4 regions of the Nocardiopsis sp. NPDC101807 genome follow, and region 1 is predicted to be linked to each of the others. Evidence: riboswitches for the same ligand, from Rfam matches in the RefSeq annotation. Region 1 holds a riboswitch; each other region holds the start of a gene.
The links. A riboswitch is a leader RNA that binds a small molecule or an ion and turns the genes downstream of it on or off. The one in region 1 is predicted to bind cobalamin.

Region 2: linked by a shared signal. The riboswitch ahead of metE (5-methyltetrahydropteroyltriglutamate--homocysteine S-methyltransferase) and the one ahead of ACIRPH_RS19890 (ribonucleoside-diphosphate reductase subunit alpha) in region 1 are both predicted to bind cobalamin.
Region 3: linked by a shared signal. The riboswitch ahead of ACIRPH_RS25980 (VWA domain-containing protein) and the one ahead of ACIRPH_RS19890 (ribonucleoside-diphosphate reductase subunit alpha) in region 1 are both predicted to bind cobalamin.
Region 4: linked by a shared signal. The riboswitch ahead of cobN (cobaltochelatase subunit CobN) and the one ahead of ACIRPH_RS19890 (ribonucleoside-diphosphate reductase subunit alpha) in region 1 are both predicted to bind cobalamin.

What each region holds. Positions count from the first base shown of each region.
Region 1 covers NZ_JBIWMK010000006.1:228,816-231,005, reverse strand. Annotated here, with positions in the region: gene ACIRPH_RS19890 (ribonucleoside-diphosphate reductase subunit alpha) at 1-786, opposite strand, end outside; cobalamin riboswitch at 943-1,134, opposite strand; gene ACIRPH_RS19885 (hypothetical protein) at 1,608-2,180, opposite strand.
Region 2 covers NZ_JBIWMK010000001.1:821,312-823,501, reverse strand. Annotated here, with positions in the region: gene ACIRPH_RS03600 (polysaccharide deacetylase family protein) at 1-601, opposite strand, end outside; cobalamin riboswitch at 874-1,035, shown strand; gene metE (5-methyltetrahydropteroyltriglutamate--homocysteine S-methyltransferase) at 1,199-2,190, shown strand, end outside.
Region 3 covers NZ_JBIWMK010000009.1:186,285-188,474, forward strand. Annotated here, with positions in the region: gene cbiE (precorrin-6y C5,15-methyltransferase (decarboxylating) subunit CbiE) at 1-706, opposite strand, end outside; cobalamin riboswitch at 761-900, shown strand; gene ACIRPH_RS25980 (VWA domain-containing protein) at 927-2,190, shown strand, end outside.
Region 4 covers NZ_JBIWMK010000009.1:198,566-200,755, forward strand. Annotated here, with positions in the region: gene cobN (cobaltochelatase subunit CobN) at 1-874, opposite strand, end outside; cobalamin riboswitch at 908-1,047, opposite strand; gene ACIRPH_RS26015 (ABC transporter ATP-binding protein) at 1,061-1,879, opposite strand; gene ACIRPH_RS26020 (FecCD family ABC transporter permease) at 1,876-2,190, opposite strand, start outside.

The sequences.
Region 1 (2,190 bases):
CTTGGACAGCATCGCGTTGTTGCTGATGCCGTGGAAGATGGCCTGGAGGTCGTCGCCGACGGTGGTGAGGAAGCAGGAGGACAGCTGCGCGCGCACCGTGCCGGCGTTGAACAGGGTGGGCGTGGAGGCCATGAAGTCGAACGAGGACAGCAGCTCGTAGAACTCGATGGCGCGGGCCTCGCGGTCGTCCTCCTTGAGGGCCAGCCCCATGGCGACGCGCATGAAGAACGCCTGCGGCAGCTCGTAGCGGACCTCGTCGCTGTGCAGGAAGTAGCGGTCGTAGAGGGTCTGGATGCCGAGGAAGGTGAACTGCTCGTCGCGCTCGGGCCGCAGGGCGGCGCCCAGGCGCTCCAGGTCGAAACCGGCGAGTGCCGGGTCGAGCTGCCCCAGGTCGATGCCGCGGCCGACGTAGGCGGCCAGGTAGGCGGCGTAGCGCTCGCCCATCTCGGACTGCCCGGCGGCGTCGGGGGCGCCGCTGATGAAGGTGAGGGCCTCACGGCGCAGCTTGTCCAGCAGCAGGCGGGCGGCCACGAACGAGTAGTCCGGGTCGACCTCCACGAAGCTGCGGGCGGCCATGACCAGGGCGAGCTCGACCTCGGAGTCGGGGATGCCGGGGTAGAAGCCGCGGCGGGCCTCGGTGAGGACCTTCTCCGCCGAAACACCGGTGAGCCTCGCACAGGCCTCGGTCACGACGTGCTCGATCCGGTCGACGGCGGCGGGGGGCGCGCCCTCGTTGGTCGGCTCGGGCCGAACGGATACGGGCACGGCCTCGACGTCAAGGGTCATACAGCGGCTCCAACCTCGGTAGAAGAGTCCCGGCGGGGAGGGGACACGATGGGCAAGGTGCGCGGCACGCACCGGGGGACCGACGCACCGGGTGCGTGCGGTCGTCCGACCGGTGGGTCGCGGCGGCTCACCCTCGAAGCCCCGTCGTCGGCGCACGCTCACGTGCGCACCGGTGGCAGGTCTTCGGGCTCGTGGGCGGCCTACGCACCGTCGCTTCCCGGGGCCTTCGGGGGTCCCCAGTGCCTGTGACGGCTTCGTTCCCACTTACCGCTGCGGGGCAGCCCCGGCTTCGCACCGGGTTCCCTCTTGCCTCACCCCGAGGGGTGAACCACCAGCGGGACAGATACTACATCTAGGGGGCCCTGCGTTGGAACACCGCAAGATGATGGCGTGTCATCGATTTCTCGGATTCTTCGACGATCGTCGAACACACGCGTGGGCCGTGGTATGAGGGGGCCTCGGACACCCGGTTCAGGGGGATGTCGCTCCTCGTCGGGGCAGCTGGGAGGCGACCGGACACAGCCTAGATCGTCGCCGGGGCTCCCCGGGACCGGGACCGCCTCCGAAGGGGCGGACGAACGCCCGGAACACCGCTTCCGGGGCGGTTCGGACGGCGCCCGGCGAACCGGCGCCGCTGACCACACGGCCGTACCCGTTCCGTTCCGGGCCGGGCCCGGAGCGGTCGGGCGGAGATCGGCGCCCCCGCCGTCCCGGGCGTGTCGGCGGCACGCCCGCACGTCGGAAAGCTCACTCCGCCGGGGTCCGGCGGGAGCGTCCCGGCCCGGAAGGCCGCGCGGGGCGCCGGCGTCCTGCGGCCGTGGTCACTCCTCGTCGAGTCTGCGGTCCAGCCGGTCCTCGGACAGCCCCAGGTCGGTGCGGATGCGGAACCGGATGCGCAGGAGCTCCACCAGGAGGTCGCGGACGTAGGGCGAGGAGGCCCGGTCGAGGAACCGGTGCGCGCCGGCCGTCGCCCACCGCTCGGCGCCCTCCAGGTCGTCGTGCGCGTACAGTGCCTCCGCGACGTGGATGAAGGTCTGGAGACCGGGCGGGTCCTCGCCCTCCAGGCGTTTGAGGTGGGCGTAGGCCTGGTCGACCTCGTCCAGTTGCAGGAGTGCCCCGGCGCTGAGCGCACGGGCGTCGATCACCGTGGCCCCGCCGTCGTCGATCGCCCGCTGGTAGGCCGAGCAGGCGCGCTCGAACTCCTGGGCGATCTCCCACTGCTCCCCCGCGCGCACGAACAGCTCCGCGCGCGAGACCTCGCTCCCCGAGTCGACCCGGTTGGCCAGGTCCAGGAGTTGGGCTGCGACCCGTCCGTGCTCACCGGACCGGACAGCGTGGAATTCCCAACGGTCGAGTTCCGCCGTCGTCACGCGGGTCAACCGCATCGCCCCCATCCCCTACTCG
Region 2 (2,190 bases), on a different contig from region 1:
GCACCGCGTCCGGGGCCGCGCTCCCGGGGAGGGCGTCCCGCACGAGGCCGTTCAGCTCCTCCAGTTCGTGCTGGCCGGCGATCAGGGCGGTGGAGGGGTGGGTCGAGCCGGCGAGGGCGTCGTACCAGTAGGTGGTGTATCCCTCACGGGTCCCCTCGGAGTCGGTCTCCTCGCGGGTCACGCGGACCCCGACGATGTCGTCGTTGGCCGCCGTCAGGTTCCACGCGGACTCGAAGGAGACCGCACCGGGGTTGGCCGCCTCGAAGGCGTCCACCTCTGCGGCCAGCGCGCGGTCCAGGAAGTCGCTCAGGGGGGCGGCGTTGGGGACGACCGGGTAGGAGACCTCCACGGCCACCCCGCCCTCGCGGGCGAGCTCGGCCTCGCCCAGGTCCACCACGTCGTCGGGGTCGACCACCGTCAGCCCGTCGGGCTCGCCGGCGGCGGGCGGGTCCGCCTCGGGCCCGCCGTCCGCCGAGTCGGGGCCCGTGTCGCCCACGGGCGCGGAGGCGAGCACGCCGGGCGGGGCGGCGGTCAGCCAGACCAGCCCCGCGACGACCGCCAGCGCGACCGCGATCGTGGACAGGGGGTGATCGGGGGCCATGGTCGGATGGGACTGCTTGTTCACCAGGGGTTCTCCACGTACATCTTCAGACGAACGATCGCGGGGAGCGCGGGGGAGGGCTCGGCCGCGCGACGTTTCATGTCGGTTGTGACGCCGACCGCGCAACAGGGGTTCGCGCCGTTTCCGGCCGGTGGCACAGGGCAGCACGCCGGGTACAGGGGCGGAGGGGTGCTCCCTATACTTGCAGGCGTGGAAGGTACATGCTCCACCCCAGAGCCCGGGCCGCGCCCGGAAGGGGAGGGGTGTGTCGCAAGAGGGAACCCGGTGGGACTCCGGGACTGCCCCGCAGCGGTATGAGGGAACGAACGTCGCCATAAGCACTGGTAATCCGGTCGGAAAGGTCGGAAACCGGGAAGCGGCGGCCAGTAGGAGGACGGCGTCCGCGCCGTCCGCGCCCCCGAGTCCGAAGACCTGCCTCCACCCGGCGGCGCACCCGTGCCGCCGGTGGTCCCGTGCCCCGAGGGAGGGCCGAGGAGCGGCGGCAGGCGACACGCCCACGGCGTGGTCCCCGCGCATGCCCGCGTCCTCGCTCACCCCCGCGGCCGGTACCCGGCTTTCGACGAGGGAGAGAAGCTCATGCCCGTCACCCCCGAGGCCTCCCGGCCGTCCGTGCGCTCCACCGTGCACGGCTACCCCAGGATCGGCCCGAACCGAGAACTCAAGCGCGCCTGCGAGTCGTACTGGAAGGGCGAGACCACCGCGGAGGAGCTGGACGGCATCGCCGCCGACCTGCGCCTGGGCGTCTACGCCCAGCTGCGCGAGGCGGGCGTCGACGACATCCCGTCCAACACGTTCTCGTACTACGACCACGTCCTGGACACCGCGGTCCTGTTCGACCTGGTGCCCTCCCGGTTCACCTCGCCGGCCGCCGCCGGCGACCGCGACGAGGAGCTGCGCCGCTACTTCGCCCTCGCCCGCGGCGAGCAGGGGGCCCCGCCGCTGGAGATGACCAAGTGGTTCGACACCAACTACCACTACCTGGTCCCCGAGCTGTCGCCGAGCACCCGCCCGCGCCTGGTCGGCGACAAGCCCGTCGCCGAGTTCCGTGAGGCGGCCGAGGCGGGTTTCCCGACCCGCCCGGTCCTGGTGGGTCCGCTCACCTTCCTCCTGCTGGCCAAGGCCGCGGACGACGCCCCCGAGGGCTGGCGCCCCGTCGAGCTGCTCGACCAGCTCCTGGACGCCTACGCCCAGCTCCTCGCCGGCCTCTCGGCCGCCGGGGCCGCCGAGGTGCAGCTGGACGAGCCGATCCTCGCCACCGACGAGGGGCGCGCCGCCGTCGGGCTCCTGGAGCGCGTCTACCAGCGCCTGGGCTCCCTCGCCGAGCGTCCCTCGCTCCTGGTCTCGACCTACTTCGGCTCCATCGGGGCTCCCGCCCTGCGGATCCTGAAGGACTCCCCGGTGGAGGCCGTCGGCCTGGACCTGGTCACCGACGGCGAGGGCGTCGACGACCTCGTCAAGGTCTCGGGCCTCGGCGGCACCCGCCTGGTCGCAGGGGTGGTGGAGGGCCGCAACGTCTGGCGGACCGATGTCCCGGCGGCCGTGGCCACGCTGGGCACCCTGCTCGCCCT
Region 3 (2,190 bases), on a different contig from region 1:
CGTCGTGCTCGAACGCGTCGTCGGGCAGCCCGGCGATCAGGCCGTGGCCCGCCGGCCCGGAGAGCTCAAGCGCCAGGACGTGCAGCCGGGGCGTCCCCGCCGGAGGGGAGCCGAGCCACTCGTGCGCCGTGCTCCCCGATCGCGACTCCGTGTCCGCCCCCAGGTCGCCGAGGACGGTCATCCGGCTGCCGCCGTAGCCCGCGCCGACGAGCAGGGCGGCGACCGTCCCGGGGGTGGCGGCGTCCGAGGAGAGCACCAGGACGCGGCGTCCCGGGGCCAGGTCGCGCATCAGCAGGTGCGGGTCGCGCCCCACCAGGGACAGCACCGTGCTCCCCTCCGCCGGCCACCCCATCCGGGCGCGGGCCAGGGCGACGGAGGAGACGGCCGGTTCCACGCGCACCGCGTCCGCTCCGAGCAGGTCGATCAGCGTGCCGCCGACACCCGACACGAGGGGGTCCCCGGAGGCCAGCGCGACGACGCGGCCCTCGAGGGAGGCGAGCAGGTCCGGCAGGCCCGCGCGCAGCGGGGAGGGCCAGGCCAGGCGGCGCTGGTCCGGCGCCTGCGGCAGCATGGCGAGGTGCCTGTGCCCGCCCAGCACCGTGTCGGCCGCCAGGACCAGCCCGCGCAGCCTCTCGGGCACGCCTGGCCAGCCGTCGGCGCCGATGCCGACGACGGTGATTCGGGGAGGGGACGTCTCGACCTTCATGGGCAGGACGCTATCGTGGCGGCCGAAGGTGCGAGGTGCCCCGGCTGCCCAGCCATCGGAAACGGTGGGGACGGCGTCCGGGGAGAATCTGGGAAGCCCGGTGAGATTCCGGCACAGGCCCGCTGCGGTGAGCCGAGCCTCCGTACAGGAGGACTCGGTGAGTCCGAAGACCGGCCCCGCACCCGCCCATGACCGATGGCGCAACGAGCGGGAGCCTCACATGCCATTGCGGACGTCCCACTATCCCTTCTCGGCGATCGTCGGCTGCGACGCCGAACCGCTCGACGACCTCGGCCTGGCCCTCGTCCTGGCCAGCGTGTCCCCCGAGATCGGCGGAGTCCTGGTCCGCGGCCAGAAGGGCACCGCCAAGTCCACCGCGGTGCGGGCCCTGGCCCCCCTCCTGCCCCCGGTCGAGGTCTACCGGGGCGACCGCTTCTCCGTGGACCCCGCGGACACCGCGCAGGAGTCGCCGGACGGCCCCTTCCCGCCCGGCACGGCCGTGGAGCGCCGCCCAGTGCGCCTGGTCGAACTGCCGGTGGGCGCCACCGAGGACCGCGTCCTGGGCTCGCTGCACCTGGAACAGGCGCTCACGCACGGCCGGGTCGCCTACGAGCCCGGGCTGCTGGCGCGCGGCCACCGCGGCCTCCTCTACGTGGACGAGGTCAACCTGCTCCACGACCACCTCGTCGACCTCCTCCTGGACGCCGCCGCGACCGGCCGGGTGACCGTGGAGCGCGACGGGTTCTCCGTGGAGCACGCCGCGCGGTTCCTGCTCATCGGGACGATGAACCCCGAGGAGGGCGAGCTGCGCCCGCAGCTCCTGGACCGGTTCGGGCTGACCGTCGAGGTCGCCGCGCCCTCCGACCCCGCCGCGCGCATGGAGGTGGTCCGCAGGCGCATGGCCTACGACGCCGACGCCGCCGGCTTCTCCGGCCGCTACGACCGGGCCGAGAAGGCCCTCGCCGAGCGCATCGCGGCGGCCCGGGAGAGGGCACGGCGCGCCCGGCTGTCCGACGCCGCCCTGCTGAAGGTCGCGCAGGTGTGCGCGGCGTTCGAGGTCGACGGCCTGCGCGCCGACATCGTGACCGCGCGCACGGCCCTGGCGCACGCCGCCTGGGAGGGCCGGACCTCGGTCACCCTGGCCGACATCCGCCGCGCGGCCCTGCTGGCCCTGCCGCACCGGCGCCGGCGCAACCCCTTCGACGCGCCGGGGCTCGACGAGGAGCTCCTCGACCGCGTCCTGGGGGACGAGGAGCCGCCTCCGGACGGCCCCGAGCCGCCGGGCGGCCCCGGCGGCGACCCCGCTCCCCCCGCGGAGGACGACGGGGACGGCCCTGCCGAGGGCCCGGAGGGGGATGCCTCCCCGGCCCCGGAGGCCGGCGACGGCGGACCGGACCGGTCCCCCGACCCGCCCCGGGGACCGGAGGACGGCGGGGAGGCGGAAGCCCCCGGGGAGCCCGGGGACGCCGAGCGGGACGGGGCCG
Region 4 (2,190 bases), on a different contig from region 1:
AGAACGGCACCGTGATGATGCGGCCGTCGAACTCGGGGATGGCGATCTGGGTGGCCGAGTCGAGCGGGGTGACCCCGTCGTCGGATGCCTCCCAGTCCTCGCGTGAGCTGGTCAGGCACAGTCCCTGGAGGACGGGGACGTCCAGGGCGGCCATGCGCTCCACGTCCCAGGCCTCGTCGTCGCCGCCCGCGCCGGCGGACGCGGGCACGGTGCCGCCCGCCGCGAGGACCGTGACCACCAGGGCGTCGAAGCCGCCGAGCGCCTCGTAGAGGTCGTCGGGGGCCGAGCGCAACGACCCGGCGAAGACGGGGACGCCCACGGCCCGGCCGGTCGCGTCGACGGCGTCGGCCAGGGCGTGCGCGAACGCGGTGTTGCCGCCCGCCTCGTGGGCCCGGTAGTAGAGGATGCCCACCTTGGGCAGCCCCGGGTCGTGCGGCAGCTCGCGCTCGGCGAAGCCCCACGGCGGAAGCGCCGCCGGGGGCTCGAACCCCTCGCCGGTCAGCAGCACGGTGTCCGACAGGAAGGCGTGCAGGCGGCCGAGGTTGGCCGGACCGCCCTCGGCGAGGTAGCGGTGGGCCTCGGTCGCCACCCCGACGGGCACGGTGGAGTGCTCCATGAGCTCGGCGCTGGGCTGCTGCTCGCCGCTGAGGACCACCAGGGGCGTGCCCCGCTCGCGGACTGCGGCCAGGCCGGGCCACAGGTCGTGCGAGGAGCCCAGCAGGCGCACCACCACGAGGTCGGCGCGCCCGACGGCGCCGGTGAGCTCGGCGTCGGAGGCGCGGGACGGGTTGGCCCACAGGTAGGCGGCGCCGCTGGCCCGCGCGGACAGCAGATCGGTGTCGGACGTGGACAGCAGAGCGATCCGGACCGTCATGGCCGGGCTCCTCCCTCGGGGTTCTCGCCCCGTCGGCGGTCGGACTGCCCGGGCCAGTGTCTGGCTGCACCCCTCATCGGGGTGTCACAGTGGCGGAACCGCCCCGGACTCGCACCGGGTTCCTGTACCACGAGCAAAGGATTCACACTGTAGCCGGGAGCCCCTCCTCCGGTCCCGGCGGGGACGTCAGGAGCGGCCGGCCCGCCCCGGGGTGACGCGGCCCCGGCGCAGGAAGCGGACCACCGGGCCGTCGGTCCCCGGGGTGACCTCGGCCGGGACCCCGTACACCTCTCCGATGAGGTCGGAGGTCAGGACCTCGGAGGGTGTGCCCCCGGCGACCGCCCGGCCCTCCCGGAGCACGACCAGGCGGTCGCAGTACATCGCCGCCAGGTTGAGGTCGTGCAGGGCGACCACGGTGGTCACCGGCAGGCCCGTGACCAGCTCCAGCAGGTCGAGCTGGTACTGGATGTCGAGGTGGTTGGTGGGTTCGTCGAGCAGGAGCTCGCCGGGTTCCTGGGCCAGGGCCCGGGCGATCTGGGCGCGCTGGCGCTCGCCGCCGGACAGGGTGTGCCAGGACTGGTCGGCCCGGTCCGCCAGTCCGGTGCGCTCCAGCGCCCGCGCCACGGCCTCCAGGTCGGCCGCGGTCATGGGCGTCCAGGACCGGCGGTGCGGGATGCGACCCAGGGCCACCACCTCGCGGACCGTCAGCTCGGTCTGGGTGTGCGCCTGCTGCTGGACGGCGGCCACGCGCCGTGCCACGGCCCGGCGGCCGACCCGGTCCAGCGGCCGGCCGTCCAGGGTGACCACCCCGGCGGAGGGACCGAGCACCCCGGCGAGCAGCCGCAGCAGGGTGGACTTGCCCGAACCGTTGGGGCCCAGCAGTCCGACGGTCTCGCCGGGGCGGGTGGCGAGGGTGACGCCGTCGAGCACGAGCCGGCCGCCGATCCCGAGGCTGACCCGGTCGGCGCGCAGCCCCTCCCCGGGGGCCTGGACGGGGTGGTTCACGTCTTCCTCCTCACTCGGTACAGCACGGCGACGAAGGCGGGCACCCCGATGAGGGAGGTGACCACCCCCACCGGGATCTCCTGCGGGTCCAGCGCGGTCCGGGCGACCGTGTCCACCCACACCAGGAAGACCGCCCCCGCCAGCGCGGTGACCGGCAGGAGCCGGGCGTGGGAGGAACCGGTGAGGGCCCGTGCGGCGTGCGGCAGGACCAGCCCCACGAAACCGATCGCGCCGGTGGAGCTGACCAGCACCGCCGTGAGCAGCGCGGTGGCGCTCAGCAGCAGCGTGCGGGCCCGGCCCACCCGGACGCC